One region of the Streptomyces sp. NPDC047061 genome, then DNA from elsewhere that is predicted to be linked to it. Evidence: riboswitches for the same ligand, from Rfam matches in the RefSeq annotation. Region 1 holds a riboswitch; each other region holds the start of a gene.
The links. Region 1 has a riboswitch for cobalamin ahead of ABZ887_RS13835 (CbtB-domain containing protein). Riboswitches for the same ligand answer to the same signal wherever they lie in the genome.

Region 1 (9,401 bases):
GCAATGAGCTCACGAGGGCGTGGTGGCTGTGGGCCCCTGGGAGGGTGAGGGGTGGATTCCTCGCTCGCGCAAGCGCCCCGAAGGGGCGCGGGGCTGCATGGCATGTGCGGCTCACTCAAGCGCCCCAAAGGGGCGCGGGGAACTGCGCGACCAGCCCCCACGGCGCCGCAGGCGAACGACGGCGCATCGCGGCGATACCGGCGGAGCCCCTAGCTCAACGGCCTGCCCGCGTCGTCCGTCGCCGCGAGGATGCGGCGGCCGATCTCGTGCAACTGCCGGACCTGGGACCGGGTCAGCGGGTCGAGGACCGTCCGCCGTACGGTCGCCACGTGCCCGGGCGCCGAGTCGACGACCTTCTCCCAGCCGGCGTCCGTCAGCGTCGCCACGGTGAAGCGGACGTTGTCCGGGTCCGGCTCCCGGCGCAGCCAGCCCCGGTCCTCGAGCCGCTTGGCGACGTGGGAGAGCCGGGACAGCGAGCCGTTCGCGAACATCGCCAGCTCGCTCATCCGCAGGGTGCGGCCGGGTGCCTCGGAGAGTCCCGACAGCACCTGGTACTCGAAGTGACTGATCCCCGCGTCCCGCTGCAACTGCGCGTCCAGCTCCGCCGGCAGCCGGACCAGCACCCCGGCAGGGACGAGCCAGCACTGCGTCTCGTCATCCGTCAGCCAGCGAGGCTCGGGAGTCTCCATGGGAAGAGGCTGGCTTGACGGCTCAACTGTCCATACCCATGGGTAGGTTATCGCTCAAGGGTCTGACCAGCCCGGCTTGCCTTGCGAAGGACCTTCACGTCCCGGCCGGTCACTGCCTGTTCAGCCACGTCGTGGACGGACGGGCAGTTATTGAGGGGCGAACGGCCGCGGTCCGGGCGGATCGCGGGGTCCGGCACCGCCGAAGGTGTTACCGATGGTTACGTCGTACCTGGCGGCGGCGGGTGCGAGGGTCGGCGTGCCGTGGGCGGATCGGGCAGGAGAAGATCGTCCGTGACCCACGTGTCCACCCGATCCCGGAAGGAACCGACGAGATCATGCGCCTCATCGTGGCCCGCGGCCCGGCGGAGGTGTCCGGATGACCGGCGCCGAGCAACACGTCCTGCTGCACGTCGACGGACGGGCCGCGCACATCACGCTCAACCGGCCGCAGGCCATCAACGCGCTGACGCACGCGATGGTGCGCCGCATCGACGAGGCGCTCACCGCCTGGGAGCACGACCCGGCCGTCGAGACCGTCGTCATCACCGGCGCGGGGGAGCGCGGCCTCTGCGCGGGCGGCGACATCCGCGCTGTCCACGACGACGCCCGCGACGGCGACGGGTCGGCCGCGGCCGCGTTCTGGCGGGACGAGTACCACCTCAACGCCCGCATCGCCCGGTACCCGAAGCCGTACGTCGCCCTGATGGACGGCATCGTGATGGGCGGCGGGGTCGGTGTCTCGGCCCACGGCAGCGTCCGGATCGCCACCGAGCGGTCCCGGATCGCCATGCCCGAGACCGGGATCGGCTTCGTGCCCGACGTCGGCGGCACCTACCTGCTCGGCCGCGCGCCCGGCGAACTCGGCACCCATCTCGCCCTGACCGGCGCCCAGATCGGCGCCGCCGACGCGATGCTGTGCGGACTCGCCGACCACTACATGCCCTCCGGCTCGCTCCGGGCGTTCGTCGCCGACCTCGCCACCCTGCCCGTGCCCGAGGCGCTCGCCCGGCAGGTCCGGCAGGCGCCGGACGGGGAGTTGGCCGGGCACCGGGCGTGGATCGACGCCTGCTACCCGGCCGACACGGTCGAGGAGATCGTCCAGCGGCTGTTCGCGCACGGCGACCCGGCGGCGAAGGAGGCCGCGGACACCCTGCTCACCCGGTCGCCCACCTCGCTGAAGGTCACGCTGCAGGCGCTGCGCCGGGCCCGGCAACTCGGCTCCCTGGAACGGGTCCTGGACCAGGAGTACCGCGTCTCCTGCGCGACCCTCGCGAGCCCCGACCTGGTGGAGGGCATCCGCGCCCAGGTCGTCGACAAGGACCGCGCCCCGCACTGGTCCCCGGCGACCCTCGCCGAGGTCACCGACGCCGACGTCGACCGCTTCTTCGCCCCGCTCGGCGACCGCGAACTGGGCCTCGCCCCACCCGCCTGAACCGTCCCACCAGCCGCCCACCAGGCGCGAGATGAAGATCACGCCTGGTGACGCGGTCTTGGCCGTGCCCCTGACACGCGGTACGGTCTGTCCGATATCGACGACGGCGAGACGGAAGCCGGTGGAAATCCGGCACGGTCGCGCCACTGTATGCAAGAGCTCCAGGGCTGTTTGTGAGTCAGACCCGTGGCCGTCGTCCTGTGCACCACCGAGATGGGACGCGAACTCCCAGAGGAGGTCCTGCCATGGCGCAGACCGTCGCTCCGCCGACAGCCAACACCCCCGCCGTTCCCGCCAAGCTGCCGCTGTCCGCGATAGCTCCCTGGGCGGTCTTCTTCGGCATCCTGATGCTGGTCCTGCTCTACTTCGTCGGCGCCGAACAGGGCGCCACCTCCGTGTTCAGCGGCACGGACGTCCACGAGTGGGTGCACGACGCCCGCCACCTGCTCGGCTTCCCCTGCCACTGACGCGAGGGACGCCGTACCACCCATGAACTCCGCAACGGTCCGTAACCTCCTGGTGCGGGGCATGCTCGCCGGCCTGGCCGCCGGTCTGCTCGCCCTCGTCGTCGCCTACCTGCTCGGTGAGCCGAACGTCGACAAGGCGATCGGCTTCGAGGACGCCCACTCGCACGAGCACGAGATGGCGGTCGTCTCCCGCTCCCTGCAGTCCACCGCCGGCCTGGCCACCGGTGTCCTGGTCTACGGGGTCGCCTTCGGCGGCATCGCCGCCCTGGCCTACTCCTTCGCCCTCGGCCGTGTCGGCCGCTTCTCGCCGCGGGCGACGGCACTGCTGCTGTCCGGCTGCGCACTTGCGGTCGTCTACGTGGTGCCGTTCCTGAAGTACCCGGCCAACCCGCCGTCGGTGGGCGACCCGGACACCATCGGCAAGCGGACCACGCTGTACTTCCTGATGATGGTGCTCAGCGTGCTCCTCGCGGTCGCCGCCACCATCCTCGGCAAGCGGCTCCGGCCGCGGCTGGGCAGCTGGTGGGCGACCGTCCTCGCGGTGGTCGCGTTCGGTGTCCTCGTCGGGCTGGCGTACCAGTTCCTGCCGGTCGTCAACGAGGTGCCGAACGACTTCCCGGCCACCCTGCTGTGGCGGTTCCGGCTCTCGGCGCTCGCCATCCAGGTGGTGCTGTGGGGCGGATTCGGCCTGCTGTTCGGCGAGTTGGCCGACCGTGTCCTCAACCCGAGGCCGGCGAAGGCGCCGGCCGCCGCCCGCACGGTGCCCGCTCCGCACTGACCCGCGGTGCGGCACACCGAACGACACGAGAGGGCCCCCGGAACCGTCCGGGGGCCCTCCCGCGTTTTCCGGATCGGAAACCGTCGACCGGTGTCCGTGGACCCGTGCGTGTGCTGCCGTGCGCGATCAATGCCCGCGGACCGCCGTATCCTGCGGGCCGTGACGGTGACTTATGTACTGGACGGCAGCGGGATCAGGACCCTGGAGGACTTCTGGCGGGTGATCGGCGAGGCGGTCAACGGGCCCGGCGGCTACTTCGGCCGCAACCTCGACGCGTTCGTCGACTGTCTCCGGGGCGGCTTCGGCACGCCCGAGGACGGCGACTTCGTCTTCGAGTGGCGCGACCACGAGACGTCCCGTGCGCACCTGGGCCATGCGGAGACCGCCCGCCAGCTGGAGCTCCGGCTCGCCCGCTGCCACCCGACCAACCGTGCCGACGTCGCGGCGAAGCTGGCCGAGGCCCGCGCCGGACGCGGGGCCACCGTCTTCGACTGGCTGGTCGAGATCTTCGAGGAGCGGGCCCCGGACACGGTACGTCTGCTGTGAACCCGCCGTGAACCCGCCGTGTCTTCGGCGCGCGGCCGGTGCCGCACTCGCGCCCGCGGCCGCTGACAAGGAAAGATGGGCGGCGAGCGATCGATCAACGACTGCGGAGGAAGTGGACTCATGCCGCATGAGCGAGCGGGCCGGCCGGCGGCTCCGGAGGACCTCGTCGACGTGGCCCGGCTGGTCACGGCCTACTACGCACTGCACCCCGACCCGTCCGACCCGGGCCAGCGGGTGGCGTTCGGCACCTCGGGCCACCGCGGATCGTCGCTGACGACCGCCTTCAACGAGGACCACATCGCCGCCACCAGCCAGGCCATCTGCGAGTACCGCGGCGGCCAGGGCACCGACGGCCCCCTCTTCCTCGGAGCCGACACCCACGCCCTGTCCGAGCCCGCCAAGGTCACCGCCCTGGAGGTCTTCGCGGCCAACGGCGTGACCGTCCTGATCGACAGCGCCGACGGCTACACCCCCACCCCCGCCGTCTCGCACGCCATCCTCACCCACAACCGGGGCCGTACGACCGGCCTCGCGGACGGCGTCGTGGTGACCCCCTCGCACAACCCGCCCGCCGACGGCGGCTTCAAGTACAACCCGCCCAGCGGCGGCCCCGCCGCCTCCGACGCCACCTCCTGGATCCAGGACCGCGCCAACCAGATCATCGCGGACGGGATGAAGGACGTACAGCGGATCCCGTACGAGCACGCGCTCGCCGCGCCTGCCACCGGCCGGTACGACTTCATGGGCACCTACGTCGACGACCTGCCCAGCGTCCTCGACCTCGACGCGGTCCGGGCCTCCGGACTGCGCATCGGCGCCGACCCGCTCGGCGGCGCCTCCGTCGCCTACTGGGGCCGGATCGCCGAACGGCACGGGCTCGACCTGACCGTGGTCAACCCGTACACCGACCCCACCTGGCGGTTCATGACGCTGGACTGGGACGGCAAGATCCGCATGGACTGCTCGTCGCCGTACGCGATGGCCTCGCTCATCGAGAAGCGGGAGGAGTTCAGGGTCGCCACCGGCAACGACGCCGACGCCGACCGGCACGGCATCGTCACCCGCGACGCCGGCCTGATGAACCCCAACCACTACCTTGCCGTCGCCATCTCCTACCTCTACCGCCACCGCGAGCAGTGGGCGGCGAGCGCCGGCATCGGCAAGACCCTCGTCTCGTCCTCGATGATCGACCGGGTCGCCGCCGACCTCGGCCGCCAACTGGTCGAGGTCCCCGTCGGGTTCAAGTGGTTCGTGGACGGACTGGTCAGCGGGGCGATCGGGTTCGGCGGCGAGGAGTCCGCCGGTGCCTCCTTCCTGCGCCGGGACGGCTCGGTGTGGACCACCGACAAGGACGGCATCCTGCTCGCCCTGCTCGCCTCCGAGATCACGGCCGTGACGGACAGGACCCCGTCCGAGCACTACGCCGACCTCACCGCCCGCTTCGGCGAGCCCGCCTACGCCCGCATCGACGCCCCGGCGACCCGCGAGGAGAAGGCCCTCCTGGCCAAGCTCTCCCCGGCCCAGGTCACCGCCGAGACCCTGGCGGGGGAGCCGGTCACCGCCGTCCTCACCGAGGCCCCGGGCAACGGCGCGGCGATCGGCGGCATCAAGGTGACGACGGAGAACGCCTGGTTCGCGGCCCGCCCGTCCGGCACCGAGGACGTCTACAAGATCTACGCCGAGTCCTTCCAGGGCCCCGACCACCTGGCCCGGGTCCAGGAGGAGGCCAAGGCGGTGGTGATGGCCGCGCTCGGCAGCTGACGCCCCGGGCGGCGCGGTCAGGTCGCGAGGGTGCGGCGGCGTGCCCTGGCCTCGGCCAGGTCCGCCGCCGCCCGGCGGGCGTCCGCCGCGAGGTGGGCCGATCCCCAGGCGTGCGCGGTGCGTTCGGCCAGCGCGTAGCCCTCGGCCGCCGCCCGGTCCTCACCGAGGAGCCGGTGCAGGTCGGCGAGGGCGTGCGCGAGCGGACGGCTCGCGTACACCGCGCCCGCCGCGCCCGCCAGCTGGTCCCGCAGCGGGAGCAGGTGCCCGAGCAGGGCGGCCGCCGAGTCGTGGTCCCGGTGGAGCACGGCGAGCTGGGCACGGAAGTCGAGCTCCAGGCCGTAGAGATGGTCCTGCAGCGGCTCCGGGGCCACGGGCACGGCCAGGGCCTCGTCGAGTCGGCCCAGCCGGGCCAGGACCAGCGCCTGCGCCACCGCGACCGGGGCACCCGCGGACTCGTACACGGCACGGACCACCGGTTCGATCTCGGCCACCCGGCCCTGGACGAACCGCATGGTGATCACCGCCAGCGTGCGCAACCCGGTCGCGTGATGGGCGCCCACCCGCTGCAACAGGGTGTCCGCCTCCGCGTAGGCGGCCTCCGCCGCCTCGAAGCGCCCGGCCACGGTGGCCAGCATCGCGGAGGTCGCGGCGCTGAGCCCCTGCGCCCACACCATGCGGTAACGGCGGGCGAGGACCAGCCCCTCCGCGGTGTGCCGCTGCACGGCCGCCGGGTCGTTGCGGGCGGCGGCGGTCATCGAGTCCAGGTTCTCGCAGATCCACCGGTAGGCGGGCAGGTCGTGGGCGTGGGCGAGGTCGCGCAGTTCGGCGGTGAGCTGCGATCGGGTGGCGGCCCGGGTCTCGTGCGGCAGCAACCGCGCCGAGGTCATCAACGCGGCCGCCATCAGCGGGGCTTCGCCGTCGGCACGGGCGAGCGCCAGCTGGACGTGGGACGCCTGCAGGGCCCGCGGCGGATCCTCGGCGGCGACCGCGTCGACGAGGGCCTGCAGCACCCGGGCCCGGGTCGGGCCGTCGAGGCCGGGATCGGCCGCGAGCCGTTCCAGGCGGGCCAACGCGGTCCGGTCGTACGGTCCTTCGAGCCGGCTGCGCCAGGCCGCGGGCTCGGTCCACGCCCCGTACACGGCCGCGACCAGGTCGCCCCGGTCGGCCTGTTCGGCGAGTTCCACCGCACGCTGCCGGGTGCGCCGGGCCGCGTCCGTGGCGCCGGTCCGCACCTGCGCGCCCAGCAGCCGTACCAGCAGCTCGATCAGCCGGTCGGGCGGGGCGTCGTCGCCGGTGGTCGCGGTATGGGTGTCGATCGCCTGCTGGATCAGGGTGACGGCGACGTCGTGGGCGTAGCGCCGCTCGGCGGCCTCGGCGGCCCGCAGCGCGTAGTCGACGGCGAGCGGCGCGTCGGCCGCGCTGCCGGAACGGGCGAAGTGGTGGGCCAGAGCCGCGAGTTCGGCGGGGTGGTGGTGGCGCAGGAGGCGCGCGACGCGGGCGTGCAGCCGGGAGCGTCGGGCGCCGGACAGGTCGGCGTAGACGGTGTCGCGGACCAGGGCGTGCACGAACCGGACACGGCCCGGCCCGGGTTCGGCGAGCAGCCCGGCGGCCAGCGCCGCGTCCAGGCCCTCCAGCACCTGCTCCTCGTCCGCCTCGGCGGCGTCGACGAGCAGCGCCACCTCGGCCTCCAGTCCCAGTACGGCGGTGAGCTGTACGACGGACCGGGCGGCGGCGGGCAGCAGGGCCAGGCGACGGCGCAGCACGTCACGCACGCCCTGGGGGACCTCGGAGACCGCGACCAGGGCGCCTTCGTCGGCGAGGAGACGGGCGCTCTCCAGCACGTAGAACGGATTGCCGCCGGTGCGCTCGGCCAGCGCCGCCACGGTCGCCGGATCCACGGGCTCCCCGCAGACGGCGTCGACGAGGGTGGCGGTGTCCTCCGGGGTCAGGCCGCCCAGCGCGATCCGGTGCGGGGCGGCCGGGGCGAGCTGGGCGAGGGTCTTGAGGAGGTGCTCGTCGACCTCGGTGGGCCGGTAACCGGCGACCGTGAGCAGGGGCACCCCGGTGACGGCGGCCGCCGCCTCGACCAGCGCGAGGGTCTCGGCATCCGCCCGGTGCAGATCCTCCAGCAGGACGGCGAGGGGCGCCCGGGAGGCCGCGTCGCGCAGCCAGGCGGCGAAGGCGCGGTGCATGCGGAAGCGGCCGGCGGTGGCCTCGTCCTGGGCCGGGGCGGCCGTGCTCTCCGGCTCCCGCAGCAGCACCGCCAGCTCCTCCGGGCGGGCCGGGGGCACCTCGCGGGCGAGCGCGCCGAGCGCCTCCACCCAGGCCCAGGCGGGCGGTGCGCCCTCGTATTCGGGGCAGCGCCCGATCACGACCCGCCAGCCCGCCTCCCGCAGCCGGGCGGCGGCCCGGTCGAGGAACGCGGTCTTGCCCGCCCCGGCCGCACCCGTGACCAGCACGAGGCCGCCCGCCCGGTGAGCGGCCCGGGCGGCTCCGTCCAGGCTCCGCAGTTCCGGGTCCCGGCCGACGAACAGACCGCGCCCGGTGCGTGTGGAGAGTTCGGCGGCGGGCTCGGGCACCGCCGCACGCAGCACGTCGAGCCGCCCGTTGAGCACGGCATGCTCCAGCTCCCGCAGGGCGGGCCCCGGATCGCAGCCGAGCTCGGCGCGCAGGACGTCGGTGGCGCGGCGCAGCGCGGCGAGGGCGTCCGCCCGCCGGTTGCAGGCCCAGTGGGCGAGGGCGAGCAGCCGCCAGCCCTCCTCGCGCAGCGGGCTGTCCCGGACGAGCGCCCCGGCGTCGGCGGCGGCCTGTGCCGCCCGGCCGGTGCGCAGGTCCGCGGCCACGGCGAGCTCCCGGGCCTCCGCGCGCAGCCCGGCCAGCCGGGCCACCTCGACGCCGGCCCACTCCTCGTCCGCGTGCTCGGCGAAGGCCGGTCCCCGCCACCAGCCCAGCGCCTCGGCGAGCAGCCGCCGGGCCTCCTCGGGCGGGGCGGTGCGGGCACGGCCGACCCAGGTCTCGAACCGCCAGGCGTCCACCGCGTCCCCGGCCAGCCGCAGGGCGTACCCGGGCGCCGCGGTGACCAGGACGGTGGCCGGGGCCCGCGGCGGCCGCCCCGGTTCCAGCGTCCGGCGCAGGTTGGACAGATAGGCGTGCAGCGACACGGCGGCCTTGGCCGGCGGCTCGCCCCGCCACAGGGCGTCCGTCATCCGGTCGACGGGTACGACACCGCCGCGGGCGGCGATCAGCAGCGCCAGCACAGCACGCTGCCGGGGAGCACCCAACTCGACGGGTGTCCCGGCGACTTCGGCACCCAGCGGACCCAGGACTCGCAAACACAGCACGGCGCGGGAATCTACCCGAGAGCTGCGTCGATCCTGTCAACAGACGTTGAACGCGCACTGGACGCGCCCGCCGGCCCGGCTGCCGGCCCACCGCCAAGCCGGTCGCCAAGCGGACGCCAAGAGGGGTGGGGAACGGTCGGCGGCTGACGTGCACATATCGGATCGTTGGAGCAGGAAAGCGTGTCCCTCAACAGCAGTAACGGCGCCTCCGCCACGGCGGAGCGTCCTCATACCCACGAAATGGTCGTGGTCCACCGGGTTTTCCGCCGCGAGTCGGCGCTGCTGCCCCGGCTGGTGCGCGCCGTGCCCGACGGCGACCCGGCCCGTGCGGCGCAGGTCGCCGCGGCCCTGCGCGACTACACCCTCGGCCTGCACCACCATCACCAC
Region 2 (9,401 bases), on a different contig from region 1:
CTGAACGTTCTGAACGTCCCTCACCAGCCCGGCGATCGAGTCCGCGCGCAGTTCGTCGAGCGTCACCGCCGTACCGCACAGCTCACCCGCCAGCTGTCCGGCGAGCCCCAGCCGCACCGGCCCCGACTCGCAGTCCACGACCACGGAGGCGACCCCCTCGGCCGCGAACAGCCGGGCCGCCCGCCCGGCGAGCGCGACGGGCTCGGGGCCGCCGGTGGCCCGCCCGTCCGTCACGACCACGACCAGCGCCCGCCGCGCCGGATCCCGCAACCGCTCCACCCGCAGCACGTCATGGGCCTTGAGCAGTCCGGCCGCGAGCGGCGTACGCCCACCGGTCGGCAGCGACTCCAGCCGAGCCGCCGCCGCGTCCACCGACGAGGTCGGCGGCAGCGCCAGATCGGCCGTCGACCCCCGGAAGGTCACCAGCCCCACCTTGTCCCGCCGCTGGTACGCGTCGAGCAGCAGCGACAGCACGGCCCCCTTCACGGCACTCATCCGCTGCCGGGCCGCCATCGACCCGGACGCGTCGACCACGAACATCACGAGGTTTCCCTCGCGCCCCTCCCGGGTCGCCTGCCGCAGATCGTCCCGCCGGACCACGAGCCCCGGCCCGGACCGCCCGCGCGCCCGCTGATGCGGGGCGGCGGCCTGCACGGTCGCGGCCAGGTGCAGCTTGGTCAGGGCACCCCGCGGCCGGCGCGCACCCGTCGTACGGCCGTGCTCGGTCCGCGCCCGGGACCGCCGCCCGGCGGCACCCTCCCCGATGCCCGGCACGCTCAGCGCCTTGGTGCGAAAGGGCTCGGACGCCCGCGCCGGAGCCTGCTCGCCCGAAGCACCGCCGGAGGTCTGCGGTTCACCGTCGTCCCCCGCCTCGGGCCGGGCACCCGCGTCCCCGCCTTCCGGGCCGCCGTCGTCGGGTGCCGGCTGCCCGCCGCCCCCACCGGGACCGTCAGGATCGGGATCATCGTCCCCGGAGAACTCCTCCAGGGTCTGGTCCAGCTTGTCCTCGTCGAGTCCCGGCGCGTCGAAGGGATTGCGGCGCCTGCGGTGCGGCAGCGCGAGCAGCGCCGCCTGGCGCACGTCCTCCGCCAGCACCTCGGTCCGCCCCGCCCACGCGGCCAGCGCCGTCGCCGTCCGCGCCATCACGATGTCGGCGCGCATCCCGTCGACCTCGAACGCCGCGCAGGTCGCCGCGATCTGCCGCAGCGCCCCGTCGCCCAGCCGCACCGACGGCAGCAACTCCCGTGCCGCCACGATCCGTTGCCGGACTGCGGCCTCCTCGTCGGCCCAACGCGCCGCGAAACCGGCCGGGTCGTCGTCGTAGGCGAGCCGCCGCCGGACGACCTCCACCCGCTGGTCGGGTTCGCGGGAGGCGGCCACCTCCACCGTCAGGCCGAACCGGTCGAGCAACTGCGGTCGCAGTTCGCCCTCTTCGGGGTTCATGGTGCCGACGAGCAGGAACTTCGCGGCGTGCCGCACCGAGACACCCTCGCGCTCCACGTACGACGCGCCCATCGCGGCCGCGTCCAGCAGCAGGTCGACCAGGTGGTCGTGGAGGAGGTTGACCTCGTCGACGTACAGGATGCCCCGGTGAGCGTCGGCCAGCAGGCCCGGCTCGAAGGCCTTCACGCCCTCCGCCAGGGCACGTTCGATGTCCAGCGCGCCCACGAGCCGGTCCTCGGAGGCACCGACCGGCAGTTCGACCATCCGGGACGGGCGGGACTCGAAGGCGCCGGGCGGGTTGTGCGGGCCGTCCGGGCAGGCCGGGTCCGGGGCGGCCGGGTCGCAGGAGAAACGGCAGCCGGCGACGACGTCCACGGCCGGCAGCAGCGCCGAAAGGGCGCGTACCGCCGTGGACTTGGCGGTGCCCTTCTCGCCGCGCACCAGCACCCCGCCGACCGCCGGCGAGACGGCGTTCAGCAGCAGCGCGAGCCGCAGGTCGTCCTGGCCGACGACGGCCGTGAACGGGAACGGGGTACTCACTGGTCGTCGCCCTCCGAGTTGCCTTCCAGGTCGCCTTCGAGCTCCAGGTAGGTGGCGCGCAGCCGCTCCAGGGTGTCCGCGTCCGGCTCGGCCCACAGGCCCCGGTCGGCGGCCTCCAGGAGCCGTTCGGTGATCCCGCGCAGCGCCCACGGGTTGGACTTCTTCATGAAGTCCCGGTTCTCCGCGTCGAAGACGTACTCCGCGCTGAGCTTCTCGTACATCCAGTCGTCCACGACTCCGGCGGTGGCGTCGTAGCCGAAGAGGTAGTCGACGGTCGCCGCCATCTCGAAGGCGCCCTTGTAGCCGTGCCGGCGCATGGCCGCCATCCAGCGGGGGTTCACCACCCGGGCCCGGAAGACGCGGTGCGTCTCCTCGCCGAGGGTCCGGGTCCTCACCTGGTCGGGGGTGGCCGAATCACCCACGTACGCCTCGGGGTTGGTGCCGGTCAGGTGGCGCACCATGGCGACCATGCCGCCGTGGTACTGGAAGTAGTCGTCGGCGTCCACGAGGTCGTGCTCGCGGGTGTCCACGTTCTTCGCGGCGACGGCGATCCGCCGGAACGCCGTCTCCATGTCCCCGCGCGCCGCCCGCCCGTCGAGCCCGCGCCCGTAGGCGTAACCGCCCCACACCGCGTACACCTCGGCCAGGTCGGCGTCGGAGCGCCAGTTGCGGGCGTCGATCAGCGGCAGCAGCCCGGCGCCGTAGGCCCCCGGCTTGGACCCGAAGATCCGGGCCGTCGCGCGCCGCCGGTCACCGTGCCCGGCGGTGTCCTCGTCGGCGTGGGCCCGCACGTAGTTGGACTCCGCCGGCTCGTCCAGCTCTGCGACCGTGCGCACCGCATCGTCGATCAGCCCGACCACGTGCGGGAACGCGTCCCGGAAGAAGCCGGAGATCCGGACCGTGACGTCGATGCGCGGCCGGCCCAGCTCGCCGAGCGGGATCACCTCGAAGCCGGTCACCCGCCGGGACGCCTCGTCCCAGACCGGGCGGCAGCCAAGCAGCGCCAGGATCTCGGCGATGTCGTCGCCCTGGGTGCGCATCGCGGAGGTGCCCCACACCGTCAGGCCGACGGACTTCGGGTACTCGCCGGTGTCGCTCAGATACCGCTGCACGAGCGAGTCCGCCAGCGACTGGCCGACCTCCCAACTAAGGCGGGAGGGAATGGCCTTGGGGTCGACCGAGTAGAAGTTCCGGCCGGTCGGCAGGACGTTGACCAGGCCGCGCGTCGGCGACCCGGACGGACCCGCCGGAACGTAACCGCCGTCCAGGGCCTTGAGGATGTGCCCGATCTCGTCCGTGGTCCGGGCGAGGCGCGGTACGACCTCGTCGCACGCGAACTCCACCACCGCTACGGCGTCCGGGAGTTCGGTGCCGAGGACCTCGCGCACCAGCGTGCGGCTCTCGGCGGCGGCCCAGTCCCGCTGCTCCATGCCCTCCGCGACCCGGCGGCACAGCTGCTCCAGCAGGTCGATCGCGTCGGCCGCGGTACGCGCCGGGCCCTCCACGAGATCCGTCAGCTCGACCGGCACCTTCACCGGCGTGCCCGGCTCGGCCAGCAACTCCTTCTCCACCAGCCCGAAATGGGCCGCGAGGCAGGCCCTGAGCCCCGGCAGCGCGTTGGCCTGCCCGCCCCAGACCTGGGACGCGCGCAGCACGGCCAGCACCAGGTTCACCCGCGGCTCGCCGACCGGCCCGCCGCCGAGAATGTGCAGGCCGTCGCGGATCTGCACGTCCTTGATCTCGCACAGGTAGCCGTCGATGTGCATGACGAACGAGTCGAAGTCGTCGTCCTCCGGCTGCTCGTCCACATGCAGGTCGTGGTGGAGCTCGGCCGCCTTCACCAGCGTCCAGATCTGGGCGCGGACGGCCGGCGCCTTCGTCGGGTCCAGGTCCGACACCAGCGCGTACTCGTCGAGCAGCTGCTCCAGCTTGGCCAGATCGCCGTAGGTGTCGGCACGGGCCATCGGCGGCACCAGGTGGTCGACCACGGTGGCGTGCCCGCGCCGCTTGGCCTGGGTGCCCTCACCGGGGTCGTTGACGATGAACGGGTAGATCAGCGGCAGTTCGCCGAGGACCGCGTCCGGCGCACAGCCGGCGCTCAGCCCGAGCCCCTTGCCGGGCAGCCACTCCATCGTGCCGTGCTTGCCCATGTGCACGATCGCGTCGGCGCCGAAACTGTTCTCCAGCCACCGGTAGGCGGCCATGTAGTGGTGCGACGGCGGCATGTCCGGGTCGTGGTAGATGGCGATCGGGTTCTCGCCGAAACCACGCGGCGGCTGGATCATCACCACGACGTTCCCGAACCGGAGGGAGGCCAGCACGATGTCGTCGCCGTCGACGTACAGCGAGCCCGGCGGCTCGCCCCACGCCTCGGTCATCGCGTCCCGGAGCTCCGGGGCGAGCTTCTCGAACCAGGCCCGGTAGTCGGCGAGCGGCACCCGCGCGGGCGCGGCGGCCAGCTGCTCCTCGGTGAGCCATTCGACGTCGTGGCCACCGGCGTTGATGAGCCGGTGGATCAACTCGTCGCCGTTGTCCGGGTGTCCTTCGACCACGTACCCGGCGTCCCGCAGCGCGTCCAGCACGCCCACCGCCGACGCGGGGGTGTCGAGCCCCACCGCGTTGCCGACCCGGGAGTGCTTGGTCGGGTATGCGGTGAAGACCAGCGCGACCTTCTTCTCCGCGTTCGGCTTGTGCCGCAGCCGCGCGTGCCGTACGGCGATCCCGGCGACGCGTCCGGCCCGCTCGGGGTCGGCGACGTACACCGGGACGTCGTCGGGTCCCTGTTCCTTGAAGGAGAACGGGACCGTGATCAGCCGTCCGTCGAACTCCGGGATCGCGACCTGCATCGCCGCGTCCATGGGGGAGAGGGCGGCGTCGGAGTCGTCCCAGGCCTGCCGGGAGGAGGTCAGGCAGAGGCCCTGCAGCACCGGTACGTCGAGGTCGGCGAGCGCCCCGATGTCCCAGGCCTCCTCGTCGCCGCCGGCCGAGGCCTGCGAGGCGTGCGTGCCGCCGGCCGCCAGGACGGTCGTGACCAGCGTGTCGGCCCCGGCGAGGAGCTCGTACAGCCCGGGGTCCGCGCCGCGCAGCGAACCGCAGTACACCGGAAGGGCGTTGGCGCCGCGCGCCTCGACCGCGTCGCACAGGGTGTCCACGAAGCCCGTGTTGCCGCTCAGTTCATGGGCCCGGTAGAAGAGCACCCCGACGGTCGGCCGGCCGCTCTCCCGGGTACGGGAGCCGTGGACGCCGTACTCGGGCATCTTCTGCGGCTCGACGAACCCCTCACCGGTCAGCAGCACGGTGTCGGAGAGGAACCGGGCCAGCTCGGTGAGGTTGCCGGGGCCGCCCTCGACGAGGTACCTGAGGGCCTCGGCGACCACGCCCGCCGGCACCGACGACTCGGCCATCAGCTCGGCGTCCGGCACCGTCTCGCCGCCGAGCAGCACGGTCGGGATGCCGGCGGCCTTCAGCGCGGCGAGCCCGTCCTCCCAGGCCCGCCTGCCGCCGAGCAGCCGTACGACGGCGATGTCCGCGCCCGCGAGGAGCGCGGGCAGCTCCTCGGTGACGTCGACGCGCGTCGGATTGCCGATCCGGTAGTCGGCACCGGAGGCGGCCCGGGCCGCCAGCAGATCGGTGTCGGCGGTCGACAACAACAACACAGTGCTCATGCGGGCGCTCCCGGTGGAATGAAAGGCAGTCCTTGCGGCGCGCCCGACTCGATGAGCCGCCAGAGCGCGTCCGTGTCCGCGTGCTGTTCGATCAGGTCGCCGAGCCGGTCGAGCTGCTCCTCGCGCAGCGCGGCGAACGAGGTGTCGGGGGCCGGCACGAACCGGCGGCCCGCGGCGGCCGCCACCTCGCGCAGGAAGGCCCGCCGGAAACCGTCCGACTCCAGGGAGCCGTGCCAGTGCGTGCCCCAGGTCTGCCCGACCCGGCAGCCGTCGAAGAAGGGCTCCCCGCCGGTCACCTCACCGACCCCGTGATGGATCTCGTACCCCTCGACCCGCTCGCCGAGGGCCTCCCCGACGGGCCGGGTGAGGGTCTTCTCCCGGGCGAACCGGACGCGCACGGGCAGTACCCCGAGCCCGTCGACGGCCCCCTTGCGGCTCTCGACCTCGTCCTCGATGTGCTCGCCGAGGATCTGGAAGCCACCGCAGATGCCGAGCACGGGCCGCTGTTCGGCGGCCCGGCGCCGCAGCGCGTCCGCGAGCCCCCGCTCGTGCAGCCACTCCAGGGCCCGGACCGTCCCCCGGGTCCCCGGGATCACGACCAGGTCGGCGTCGGCCAGCTCCTCCGGCCGGTCCACGAACCGCACCACGACGCCGGGTTCGGCGGCCAGCGCGTCCACGTCCGTGAAGTTGGACATCAGCGGGATCGCACAGACGGCGACCCGGAGCACGTCCGCCCCGACGGGCGGGGCCGTGTTCGACTCCCGGACGGTCCCGCGCAGGGACACCCGCAGTCCGTCCTCCTCGTCGATCCCGAGCCCGTGCCGGAAGGGGAGGACGCCGTAGGTGTGCCGCCCGGTGAGCCCGTGCAGCATGTCCAGGCCCGGCTCCAGCAGGGACACGTCCCCCCGGAACTTGTTGACGAGGAACCCGGCGACGAGGGCCTGGTCCTCCGGCGACAACAGCGCCACGGTCCCGAAGAAGGAGGCGAACACGCCCCCGCGGTCGATGTCCCCGACCACGAGCACGGGCAGCCCGGCGTTCCGGGCGATCCCCATGTTCACGATGTCGGTCCGGCGCAGGTTGATCTCCGCCGGACTGCCCGCCCCCTCACAGATCACCGCGTCATACGTGCCCCGCAACTCGGCGAGACAGTCGAGCACGGTCCCGAGCAGCCGCTGCTGCCGTCCACCGTGGTACCCGCGTGCGCTGAGCTCACCGACCGGCTTGCCGAGCAGCACGACCTGACTGCTCTGTTCGCCACCGGGCTTGAGCAGCACGGGGTTCATGAGCGCGGTCGGCTCCACCCGGCAGGCCTGCGCCTGCATGGCCTGCGCCCGCCCGATCTCGGCACCTTCGCGCGTGACAAAGGAGTTGAGGGACATGTTCTGCGCCTTGAACGGCGCGACCTTCACCCCCTGCCGCACCAGCCACCGGCAGATACCGGCGGTGACGACGCTCTTCCCGGCGTCGGAGGTGGTACCGGCGACGAGGAGGCCTCCGTTGTTCATGAGGAACCCCCGGGCCGCTGCACGGCCGACCGCGACCGCTGAGCATGGTCGACCCGCGACCGCTGTGCCTGGTCGACCCGCGACCGCTGTGGCCGGTCGATCCGCCCCCGCAGCAAGGCAGTCGCCGCACTCACCCCCAACGCCAGCCACCCCACCCGTCGTGAGAGCCGCACGGCCCGCTCGATGTCCCCGGTCTCCACGCTCCGCCCCTCCCCGTTCAGCACCGGCCGGTGCTCGACCCGCCCGCCATACGACAACGTCCCCCCGAGCCGCACCCCCAACGCCCCGGCGAACGAAGCCTCCACGGGCCCGGCGTTGGGACTCGGATGCTTCACCGCATCGGCCCGCCAGGCCCGTACCGCTCCGGTGGTGTCACTTCCGGCCACGGCGGCCAGCACGGCGGTGAGCCGCGCCCCCGGCCAGCCCGCCACGTCGTCCAGCCGCGCCGAAGCCCATCCGTACCTCCGGTACCGGGCCGACCTGTGCCCGACCATGGCGTCCAGGGTGTTGACGGCCCGGAACCCCACCAGCCCGGGCACGCCCCCCACCGCCCCCCACACCAGCGCCCCGACGACCGCGTCGCTCGTGTTCTCGGCGACGGACTCCACGACCGCCCGCGCGATCCCGTCGGCGTCCAGGGCCTGCGGATCCCGTCCGCACAGATGCGGCAGCCGGGCACGGGCCGCCTCGACGTCCCCCGCCTCCAGGGCACGCCCGATGACGCGGGCCTCGCGGGCGAGCGAAGTGCCCCCGACGACGGCCCAGGTGGCGGCCGCGGTCAGCGCGACGGACGCGGCGGTGGACGGTCGTACGACCCGCTGGGCCACGGCGCCCAGCGCCACGGCGCCGCCGGCGCACACGGCGGTGTGCAGCGCGCCCCACCCGCGGTGGTCCCGCCACAGCACCCGCTCCACGGCCCCGGCCGCCCGCCCGAACACGGCGACCGGATGCCCCCGGCGCGGGTCGCCGAGCAGCAGGTCACCGAGAAGGCCGGCGGCGGCGCCGTACGCGAAGACGCGATCGGCACCCATCGGCTCAGCCGGCCGCTGGGTCGGGGACGGGCCGGTTACTGAACCTCGGTCGGCAGCCGCGCATGGCGATATGTCCTCACTCAGGGTGTCCGCGCCCTGGTTCGACGAGACCGGCGGTGGGAGTTCCTGGCTCCCGGGGATTGCTACCCCGGTGACAGTGGCGGGACCGCGCCGGATTCACACCGGCTTCCTCCCTTGCCGCCGTACTTGGCTCGGGCAGTCCACCACGCGTCCGAACGGCAGTCAACTTGCCGTTGACCTGCGGAGCTGCGGTGTGCTGAGGTCCACACCGCTGATGTGTCGTCAGGCGGCCGAATAGGCGGTTTCTGGGCTCTTTCCCGGCCAGGAACCTGGGAACACTTGAGGGGAACGGGCGTGCGTGTACGCGCCGACCGGCGGTCTCGGACCGTCGGCTGGATGACGGTGTCCATGACCGTGTGGTTGCCAGTGGAGCTGGAGGAGGTGGGCGTGGTCGGCAGGGAGCTGTCGGGGCGGGCGTGGCGCAGAAGCAGCCATTCGAGCGGCCAGAACGAGTGCGTGGAAGTGGCCCCGGGGAGTGACCGCGTGCGGGTCCGCGACTCGAAGTGGCGTCAAGACGCTGTGCTCGTCTTTCGTCACGCGGCGTGGTGTGGTTTTCTGGCGGAGCTTGTGGACCCGCAGACGCGCGGCGGCTGAGTCACCGCGCGGGGGGACGGGAGGTACACGCATGGGAGACCGAGCCAAGGAATCTGCCGCTGCCCGGCTGGGTGATCGCGGTGTCCGCGGGGCGTGGCCGGCAACGGCCCTTCCGCTGGCGCTCTACTGCTCGGTGACGGGAATCCTCGCCGTCGGCGTGGGCGCGCTGGCGGCACTGCTGGTGCCGGATGGCGCGGCCCGCGGCCTGGTGTGGCTGGTGGTGACGGTCCTGGTGGCCGTGGGCGCCGGTCTGTGGTGGGGGCTGACCCCCGTCAGTGACCGGCTCCAGGTTCTGAACCGCCTTCTGGCGGCCGGTCAGACGCGGCAGCGGCACCGCTGACGGGAGCGGCCGGGGCATCGGCGGAACGCCTGCTCAGCGTCCTGCCGAGCCCCGCACCCAGTGCCGTGAGGATCGCCGCGCTGACCGCGCCGACGACCGCCGTGCCCAGGGGCGTCAGGGAGCCGAGCGGGACGCTGGGTGCGACCCGCGCGGCCACTGTGATGCTGAGCAGCAGGACGCTGCCGCACGCCGTGCCGAG
Region 3 (9,401 bases), on a different contig from region 1:
CCGAGCCCGGCCTCGGTCGCCCGGCCGCTGAGCGGAAGCGCCACGTCGAGGATGTCGGGGTCGAGCAGCAGCCGGCCCGGCACCGGGAGCCGACGGCGTATCTCGGTGTCGAGGGCGGCGATCAGGCGATCGCGGTCGGCGGCCGGTACCGGCGGCCGCTGGTCGGAGGTCACCCAGGCGCGGCCCCGGCGGTTGACGAAGATCCGGGGTTCGCCGCTCTCGGCTGCCCGGTTGTGGAAGTGCTCGCGCACCGAGAGCGCGACCCGGCCGGAGACGTCGGGAGCGACCTGCACCGCGGCGGCCACCACCGCGTCCCGTTCCTCCTGGTCGGCGGCGATGCGCAGCAGGAGGTCCAGGGCGCGGAACAGCTTGCCGGGAGCGGACTTCAGCAGCTCCACCGCACCGATGACGTCGAACGCGTCGAGCAGCCTCTCGATCCGGCTGTCGAAGGACCGTGCCTCCTTGTCGCCCCGCGCGACCGCGAACACGTCGGCGGCGTGCGGCCAGCGCGGGTACTCGTGCGGATGGAGTCGCTCGCCGAGCCGCTTGAAGGGTTCCCGGTGCGCGTGCACGTCGGCGAGCTTCGCGGGGTTCGCCGCGACCACGGCGTCGAGACCCGCCAGCAGCCCCCGGCGCAGCGGCCGCGACAGCGCCCGGAACCGGGTCGGCTCCTGCAGCGTCACGTCGCCGCCCGACAGCGCGCAGGCCAGCCGCAGCACGTCGGTGACGGTGTCGAGGAGGAGGTCCGCCCCGACACCGAGCCGGGCCTCGTTGACGACCGCCCGGTTCTCCCGGACCGGGATCGCCTCCGGCTGGGGGCCGAGCGCGCACCGCTCCGCGAGGGCCTTGAGGTCGCGCAGGTCGTCCTCGCCCAGCGGGGTCGCGCAGCCGGCCAGGGACAGGTACAGGTCGGTGAGTTCGTCGTCCAGGTCCCGGCCGAGATGCAGGACGGTGACCCGGTCACCCGCCGAGGCGATCAGTTCGTCCTGCGCCGCCAGCATGTCCTCGTAGGTGTGCTGGTACCGGCCGTACGAGGGGAGACCGAGCAGGTCCAGGACCCCGCTCCGCAGCTGCGCCAGCACCTTCCCGCGCGACTTCTCGTCGCCGAGCGCCTTCGCCACGCACTGCATCCAGAACTCTTCGGTGTCCGGCACGTTCGCCGGGAAGTCGATGAAGTACGCGTTGTGCCGGACGTGGTCGCCCACCATCTCGCTCACGGTGCGCAGCGTCCGTCTGGCGGTGTGCAGGACCGCGGCCTCGGACCGTCCCGACAGCCGCTCCAGCAGTTCCGCCGAGAGTTTGAAGCCCACGGACGTCAGTGCCGCGTCGAACTGCCGTGCGGCGACGGCTCCTTCCCCGTCGGAACCCGCGGGGGAGGGAAGGCGGTGGGTGTGCCGGATGACCAGCGATTCGAGACTGTGCGCCATCCGGGGATGGTCGCAGAGGTGTGCGATCCGGTGCACGAGAATTACGGGGGAAGCTCGTACGAACCACCCTAGAACGCGATCGCCCGTATCAACTCGCCCGCTTCTCCCAGCACTTCGACTTCCTCCCGGCTTTGGTCGGCCCGGGCAGCCGCTCCAGCACCAGTTCGGTACGGGACCCGGACGGCCGCACCCGGGGCGCCGGGTACCCGTGCTCCCGTACGTACGTCATCACGGCGCCCTCGGCGGCGGCGTCCCCCCAGCCGTCCCGGTCCCGGCGCAGCACCCATGCCTCGTCGATCTCGTACACGTCGGCCGAACGCCCCGAGCCGAGCAGTCTCCCCGTCATGGCCTGACCATAACGAAACGGTCCCCGCACAGCCCCCTCTCAGCTTCCGCCGGGCGGCCGGTAAGGTAGCCGGGTCGTCATCACCCGTACGGGGGGAAGCCGGTGCAATTCCGGCGCTGACCCGCAACCGTGAGCCACACCCTCTGTGGCAAGCCGGACCGCCGCGCCCGGGACGTTGATCGGCTCATGTGCGCCGGCGCCCGCCGTCGCACGGCACCGTCGAGGTTTACGGAGCCGAGCCGCCGGGGTGTCCCGTGCTGCCCGGCTCCCCGCAGGGAGAGGCACCCGCCGACCATGACCGTCCTCCGCCGCACCGCCGGGGTGCTGGCCGCCACCGCCGTCATCGGTACCGCCACGCCCGCGACGACCGCACTGGCCGCCGACATGGCCGCCGGCACCGCGTCCCCCTCGCCCTCCGCGTCGGCGGTCCTCCCGTCGGGGCTGTACGGCGGTTCGGACCCGAAGTACGACGGCGTCTGGCGCCAGTCCCTCGCCCTGCTGGCCCAGCGCGCGGTGGGGGTCACCCCGGCCGCGAAGGCGGTGGACTGGCTGGCCGGACAGCAGTGCGCGAACGGCTCGTTCGCCGCGTTCCGCGCCCAGCCGACGGCGGCCTGTGACGCCAAGGTGACCGTGGACACGAACAGCACGGCGGCCGCCGTACAGGCGCTGAAGGCGGCCGGCGGCCACGACGCCGCCGCGGACAGGGCCGTGAACTGGCTGAAGTCGCAGCAGAACACGGACGGCGGCTGGGGCTACGCCCCCGGCTCGGCCAGCGACACCAACTCCACCGGCGTGGTCGTCGGCGCGCTCGCGGCGGCCGGCGCGAGCGCGGACAGGTCGCCGTACGCCCTCCTCGCCAAGTGGTCCCTCCCCTGCGACGAGGACGGTGGCGGCGCCCTCGCCTACCAGCCGGACAAGCAGGGGAAGCTCGCCGCCAACGCGGACGCGACCGCGGCCGGGGTGCTCGGCGCCCTCGGCAAGGGGTTCGTGACGACGGCCGGGAAGGCGTCGGCGGAGGGCAGCCATGCCTGCGCGGACTCCGCCAAGGCCCTCACCCGGGAGGCGGTGGCCCGCAACGGTGCCGCGTACCTGGCGGACGCCACCTCCGCCAAGGGCCACCTCGTCTCCGCGCTGCCCGGCGCCGAGCCCCAGCCGGACTACGGCAACACCGCCGACGCGGTCGTCGCCATGGCCGCGCAGGGCTGGACGAAGCCGGCGAAGAAGCCGTACGCGTGGCTGGAGGCGCACGCCGTGCCGTGGGCGGAGCAGAGCGGGCCCGCGGCCTACGCCGAGCTGATCCTCGCCGCGCACGCGATGGGCGCGGACCCGCGCGACTTCGGCGGGACGAACCTCGTGACGGCGCTGAACGCGACGGGTCCGGCGCCGCAGGCGGCCACGGCCGCCGCGAAGCACACCGAGGAGAAGAAGTCGGGCAACAGCGTGTGGTGGATCGTCGGCACCGGTCTCGTCGGAGGTATCGGCATCGGCTTCCTGCTCAGCGGCCGCCGGAAGCAGCAGCAGCTGTGACCGCGGTCCGCCGGGCCGCGCTGCTGCTCCTGGCCGCGCTGACGCTGTGCGCGGCGGCCGCCGGGCCGGCGGCGGCCACCGGTTACCGCTACTGGTCCTTCTGGGAGCGGGACGGCGCGCGCTGGACGTACGCCACGCAGGGCCCCTCCACCGCGCGGCCCGCCGACGGTTCGGTCGAGGGTTTCCGCTTCGCGGTGAGCGAGGACTCGGCGGACGCGTCGCGGCCGCGCGGCACGGCGGACTTCGGGACGATCTGTGCCGGCACGCCCGCCGTGGCGGGCCGGAAGCGGGTGGGGCTGGTCGTCGACTTCGGCACGGCGGCGGACGCGTCCCCGGGAGAGCGGCCGCCTGCGCGGCGGACGGCCTGTGCGGTGGTGTCCGAGGACGCGACGACGGCGGAGGCGCTGGCGACGGTGGCGAAGCCGCTGCGGTACGACACGAACGCGTTGCTGTGCGCGATCGGGGGATATCCGGAGCGGGGGTGCGGGGAGAAGGTGGCCGCGGGGGGTACGTCGGACAGCGGGCCGTCGGTGGGGCTGCTGGCGGGTGCGGGAGTCGTCGCGCTTCTCGCCGCGGGGGCCTTCTGGCAGGCGCGGCGGCGCAGGAATGGGTGACATCGCGGGTCGGTGGGGGCCGGCCGCGCAGTTCCCCGCGCCCCGCACGGGGCGCAAGCGCGGGCGAGTGTCCCTGCACCCCGGCGCCTGGTGGCTCTGGTCGCTCTCTCTCGGGGTCGCCGCGTCCCGTACCAGCAACCCCCTCCTCCTCGCCCTTCTCGTTGCGGTCACCGCCTACGTCGTGGCCGTCTGCCGGAGCCGGGTCGCCCCCTGGTCCCGCTCCTACGCCGCCTTCGCCAGGCTCGCCCTCGCCGTCCTCCTCGTCCGCCTCGCCTTCACCGTCGTCCTCGGCTCCCCCGTCCCCGGCGCGCACACCCTCGTCACCCTCCCCGAAGTGCCGCTCCCGCACTGGGCCCAGGGCATCCGGCTCGGCGGCCGGGTCACCGCGGAGGCGCTCGTCTTCGCCCTGTACGACGGCCTCAGGATCGCCACCCTCCTGGTCTGCGTCGGCGCCGCGAACGCGCTCGCCAACCCGGCCCGGCTGCTCAAGTCCCTGCCCGGTGCCCTGTACGAGCTGGGCGTGGCCGTGGTCGTCGCGCTCACCTTCGCACCGCACCTGGTGGCCGACGTGCAGCGGCTGCGGGCCGCCCGGCGGCTGCGCGGCCGCCCCGACTCCGGCATCCGCGGCCTGCTCCAGGTCGGACTCCCGGTCCTGGAGGGCGCGTTGGAGCGTTCGGTCGCCCTCGCCGCCGCGATGGACGCGCGCGGGTACGGCCGCAGCGCCGACGTCCCGGACCGGGTCCGCCGTACGACGGCCGTGCTCACCCTCGGCGGCCTGCTCGGCATCTGCGCGGGAACGTACGGGCTGCTCACCGCTGAAGGCAGCGGCTACGGAATGACCTTGCTGCCGGCCGGGGTGGCCGCCGCGCTGGCGGGGCTGCGGCTCGGCGGCCGGCGTTCGCCGCGCACCCGGTACCGGCCGGACCCGTGGGACGCGCGGGCCTGGCTGGTGTCCGGGGCCGGCGCCGCGGTCGCCGCCCTGCTCACCCTGGCGTCCGTCCGTGATCCGGACGCCCTGCATCCCGGGGTCGTACCGCTGGTCGCCCCCACGCTTCCGCTCTGGCCCGCGGCCGCCGTGCTGCTCGGCCTGCTGCCCGCTCTCATCGTTCCCGGGGATCCCAAGGACCCCAGGGAGGAGCCGTCGTGATCCGTTTCGAGGACGTCTCCGTCACCTACGACGGCGCGGACCGACCCGCTGTGCAGGATGTCGACTTCGAGGTGCCGGAGGGTGAACTCGTCCTCCTGGCCGGCCCGTCCGGCACCGGGAAGTCGACGGTTCTGAACTCCGTGAGCGGGCTCGTGCCGCACTTCACCGGCGGCACCCTGGGCGGGCGGGTGACGGTCGCCGGCCGGGACACCCGCACCCACCGGCCGCGCGAACTCGCGGACGTCGTCGGCACGGTGGGCCAGGATCCGCTCGCCCACTTCGTGACCGACACCGTGGAGGACGAACTCGCCTACGGGATGGAGTCGTTGGGGATCGCCCCGGCGGTGATGCGGCGGCGGGTGGAGGAGACCCTCGATCTGCTGGGGCTCGCCGAGCTGCGGGACCGGACGATCGCCACGCTCTCGGGCGGGCAGCGGCAGCGGGTCGCGATCGGGTCGGTGCTCACCCCGCATCCCGCGGTCCTGGTGCTGGACGAGCCGACCTCCGCGCTCGACCCGGCCGCCGCCGAGGAGGTGCTGGCCGTGCTCCAGCGGCTGGTGCACGACCTGGGGACGACGGTGCTGCTGGCCGAGCACCGGCTGGAGCGGGTCGTGCAGTACGCCGACCGGGTCGTGCTGCTGCCGGGGGACGGGGCCGCGCCGGTGTGCGGGACGCCCGCCGAGGTGATGGCCGTGTCGCCGGTGTGTCCGCCGGTGGTGGAGCTGGGGCGGCTGGCCGGGTGGTCGCCGCTGCCGATGACCGTACGGGACGCCCGGCGGCGGGCGGCGGCGGCCGGGTTGCGGGAGCGGCTCGCCGGGCGGGTCCCGGAGCAGCGGCCCGTTTCCGGTCGCGGGGGTGGTCGTGTGAGCGGTTCCGCGGTCGGCGCGGCGGCTCCGCTCGCCGAGGTCCGTTCCCTCGCCGTCCGCCGGGGCCGGGTCGACGCGCTGTGCGGCGTCGACCTCACCGTCGCCCCCGGGGAGACCGTGGCCCTCATGGGGCGCAACGGCGCCGGGAAGTCCACGCTGCTGGGCGCACTGGTCGGGCTCGTCGAGCCGGGCTCCGGCGCGGTGCGGGTCCGCGGCGCGGTCCCGCACCGCACGCGCCCGCGTGACCTCGTGCGCCTGGTCGGACTGGTCCCGCAGGAACCGCGTGACCTGCTGTACGCCGACACGGTCGGGGCCGAGTGCGCGGCCGCCGACCGGGACGCGGGGGCGGATTCCGGGACCTGCCGCGGGCTCGTGTCCGACCTGCTGCCCGGGGTCGCGGACGACACGCACCCCCGTGATCTCTCCGAGGGGCAGCGGCTCGCCCTCGCGCTCGCCGTCGTCCTCACCGCCCGCCCGCCGCTGCTCCTGCTCGACGAGCCGACCCGGGGCCTGGACTACGCGGCGAAGGCCCGGCTGGTGGGCGTGTTGCGCGGGCTCGCCGCCGACGGGCACGCGATCGTGCTGGCCACGCACGACGTGGAGCTGGCCGCGGAGCTCGCGCACCGGGTGGTGCTGCTCGCGGAGGGCGAGGTCATCGCGGACGGGCCGACCGGCGACATCGTCGTCTCCTCGCCGTCCTTCGCCCCGCAGGTGACGAAGATCCTCGCGCCGCAGCGGTGGCTCACCGTGGCCCAGGTCCGGGAGGCGCTGACATGACCGGCGCACCCCCTCCCCGTATCCGGTCGCGTCCCCGGGCGAGGTCCCGCGCCGAGAACCCCGTGCGGCTGGGCCCCCGCTCCCTCGCCGCCCTGCTCCTCGTCAGCGCCGTCGGCGTGGTCGCCGTCGGCTGGCCCTTCCTCGCCCCGCCCTCCTCCCGGATCGCCTCGCACGCCCAGGACGCACCCTGGCTCTTCGCGGGGCTGCTGGTGCTGCTGGTCGCCGTGCTGGCGGCGACGATCGCCGAGTCGGGACTCGGTCCGAAGGCGGTCGCCATGCTGGGCGTGCTGGCCGCGACCGGGGCGGCGCTGCGGCCGGTCGGCGCCGGCACCGCCGGGATCGAGCCGATGTTCTTCCTGATGGTGCTGAGCGGGCGGGTCCTCGGGCCGGGCTTCGGGTTCACCCTGGGCTCGCTCACCATGTTCGCGTCGGCGCTGCTCACCGGCGGGGTGGGGCCGTGGCTGCCGTTCCAGATGCTGGCGATGGGCTGGTTCACGATGGGGGCCGGCCTGCTGCCGGGCGCCGGTCGGCTGCGCGGCCGCGGGGAGCTGGCGCTGCTGGCGGGGTACGGCTTCGTGGCCGCGTTCGCCTACGGCACGGTCGTCGACCTGGCGGGCTGGCCGCTGCTGGCCGGCACCGCCTCGAACCTCGCCTTCGACCCGCACGCCGGGCCCGCCGCCAACCTGGCCCGTTTCCTCGCCTACAGCCTGGCCACCGCCATGGGCTGGAACCTGGGCCGGGCCCTGTGCACGGTCGTCCTCACCCTTCTCCTCGGTCCGGCGCTGCTGCGGGCGCTGCGCCGGGCCACCCGGCGGGCCGCCTTCGAGACCGCGGTCACATTCGACGGTCCCGGGACGTGAGGCGCCGTACGCGCCAGGTGACCGGACCGGTGAAGCACCCCACATGACCCACGTCACCTACGATCCGGAACAGTAGTCAGACTTTTCCCTTTTGTCCGTTTCGCGACCCTAGCTGACCTGCGGTTTGAGAGCCACGCCACACAACGGACCATCGACGCGTATGCGACCACCACTAGTAAACGGGGTGATTGCGGACAGGTTTCCGGCCTGCTTGTCTGGACGACGTCGCCAGGCGCCACGAGCCCACAGCGGGCCGCGGCGCCGACGCATACGGACGGCCCTCACGGGTGGTTCCGGAGCACGGCGACTCCCTGTCCCCGACGAAAGAGGTTCTCCGTGTCCGTGTCCTTCATCCGCCGCATCGCTTCCCCGAAGAAGGCCCTCACCACCGCCGCCGTGGCCGCTGCCGCCGCCGGCATGGCCCTGACCGCGGCGCCCGCCCAGGCCGCCACCACGTCGGCCTCCTCGGCCCAGTCGATCGCGCACAAGATGATTCCGGACGCCGCACAGTTCAACGCGTTCAGCAAGATCGTGTCGCACGAGAGTGGCTGGAACATCTCCGCCACCAACTCCTCCTCCGGCGCCTACGGCCTGGTCCAGGCCCTGCCCGGCTCGAAGATGGCGTCCGCCGGCTCCGACTGGAAGACCAACCCGGCCACCCAGATCAAGTGGGGTCTGGACTACATGAACTCCCGCTACGGCAGCCCGACCGCCGCCTGGAGCTTCTGGCAGGCCAACGGCTGGTACTGAGCCGCCGACCCGCGCGCGCCCGCGGTCGATCGCGGCCGAGCCGCGCAGCCGCCGCTGATCCCCGGCACCGCGCGCCCCTGAACTCCGGCACCCTCGCCCCTCCTCCTGGGCGAGGGTGCCGACGCATGTCCGGACAGGGCGCCGACACAGGTGCGGCCGCGCTGCCGCGGCATGTCCGGCCGTGGTGCCGACGTGCGGTCCGCCGTGGTGCCGACGCACGGCCCGCCGTGGTGCCGACGTACATCCGGCCGTGCTGCCGACAGGCGGCCGACCGTGGTGCCGACAGGCGGCCGACCGTGGTGCCGACACCCGTCCGGCCGTGCCGCCGACGTGCGGTCCGCCGTGGTGCACTGGGCCCGGAGCCAGCCCACCCGCCGGACCGCCGGAGGAACGATGACGACGGCCACCCCGCCCCGCGACCCCGAGACCCGCGGTGTGCGGCTGGTGGCCGTGCTGCTGGCGCTGATGCTGGTGAGCGGCCTGATCGACGCCGTCAGCTATCTCGGCCTGGGCCATGTCTTCACCGCCAACATGACCGGCAACGTGGTGATCCTCGGCTTCGCGGCCGCCGGGACGCCCGGCTTCTCCGTCCCCCACTCGGCGACCTCGCTGGCCGCCTTCATGCTGGGCGCGGCGATGGGCGGCCGGGTCGCGGCCCGGTTCGCCGTCGGCTCCCGGCGCCGGTGGATGCGGGTGACGCTGGCGGCGGAGGCGACCCTGGTGGCCGGGTCGGCCGTGCTGGCCTTCGCCGGCTCCGGCACGCCGGCGACCAGGTACGTCCTGATCGCGCTGACCGCCTTCGCGATGGGGCTGCGCAACGCGAACGTCCGCAAGCTGGGCGTGCCCGACCTCACGGCGACCACGGTCCTCACCACCACCCTGACCGGACTCCTCTCCGAGTCCCGCCTCGGCGACGGCACCAGCCACCGCTCCCCGCGCCGGGCGGCAGCGGTCGTCGCGCTGTTCGCCGGCGCGGTGCTGGGGGCATGGCTGATCAGCGACCACAGCCCGGGGGTGCCGCTGCTCGTCGCGGCCGCCGTGTCCGGGGTGCTGGCGGTGGTCGCGTCGGGCAGGGAGTGACAGCGCG

Region 2: it holds a riboswitch for cobalamin, as region 1 does, so the genes downstream of both, ABZ887_RS08045 (cobalamin biosynthesis protein) here and ABZ887_RS13835 (CbtB-domain containing protein) in region 1, are expected to answer to the same signal.
Region 3: it holds a riboswitch for cobalamin, as region 1 does, so the genes downstream of both, ABZ887_RS30535 (prenyltransferase/squalene oxidase repeat-containing protein) here and ABZ887_RS13835 (CbtB-domain containing protein) in region 1, are expected to answer to the same signal.

What each region holds. Positions count from the first base shown of each region.
Region 1 covers NZ_JBEYVI010000007.1:86,984-96,384, forward strand. The annotation lists gene ABZ887_RS13820 (MarR family transcriptional regulator) at 210-689, opposite strand; partial or broken gene ABZ887_RS13825 (acyl-CoA dehydrogenase family protein) at 962-1,069, shown strand; gene ABZ887_RS13830 (enoyl-CoA hydratase/isomerase family protein) at 1,066-2,121, shown strand; cobalamin riboswitch at 2,189-2,330, shown strand; gene ABZ887_RS13835 (CbtB-domain containing protein) at 2,367-2,588, shown strand; gene ABZ887_RS13840 (CbtA family protein) at 2,611-3,366, shown strand; gene ABZ887_RS13845 (barstar family protein) at 3,526-3,912, shown strand; gene pgm (phosphoglucomutase (alpha-D-glucose-1,6-bisphosphate-dependent)) at 4,033-5,673, shown strand; gene ABZ887_RS13855 (BTAD domain-containing putative transcriptional regulator) at 5,691-9,014, opposite strand; gene ABZ887_RS13860 (hemerythrin domain-containing protein) at 9,255-9,401, shown strand, end outside.
Region 2 covers NZ_JBEYVI010000003.1:432,177-441,577, forward strand. The annotation lists gene ABZ887_RS08030 (putative cobaltochelatase) at 1-1,983, opposite strand, end outside; gene cobN (cobaltochelatase subunit CobN) at 1,980-5,648, opposite strand; gene ABZ887_RS08040 (cobyric acid synthase) at 5,645-7,156, opposite strand; gene ABZ887_RS08045 (cobalamin biosynthesis protein) at 7,153-8,187, opposite strand; cobalamin riboswitch at 8,288-8,428, opposite strand; gene ABZ887_RS08050 (DUF397 domain-containing protein) at 8,605-8,862, shown strand; gene ABZ887_RS08055 (hypothetical protein) at 8,894-9,202, shown strand; gene ABZ887_RS08060 (hypothetical protein) at 9,135-9,401, opposite strand, start outside.
Region 3 covers NZ_JBEYVI010000025.1:51,313-60,713, forward strand. The annotation lists gene ABZ887_RS30525 (TerD family protein) at 1-1,427, opposite strand, end outside; partial or broken gene ABZ887_RS30530 (aminoglycoside phosphotransferase family protein) at 1,561-1,773, opposite strand; cobalamin riboswitch at 1,828-1,959, shown strand; gene ABZ887_RS30535 (prenyltransferase/squalene oxidase repeat-containing protein) at 2,068-3,300, shown strand; gene ABZ887_RS30540 (SCO2322 family protein) at 3,297-3,914, shown strand; gene ABZ887_RS30545 (CbiQ family ECF transporter T component) at 3,907-5,061, shown strand; gene ABZ887_RS30550 (ATP-binding cassette domain-containing protein) at 5,058-6,704, shown strand; gene ABZ887_RS30555 (ECF transporter S component) at 6,701-7,564, shown strand; gene ABZ887_RS30560 (transglycosylase SLT domain-containing protein) at 7,901-8,314, shown strand; gene ABZ887_RS30565 (YoaK family protein) at 8,708-9,394, shown strand.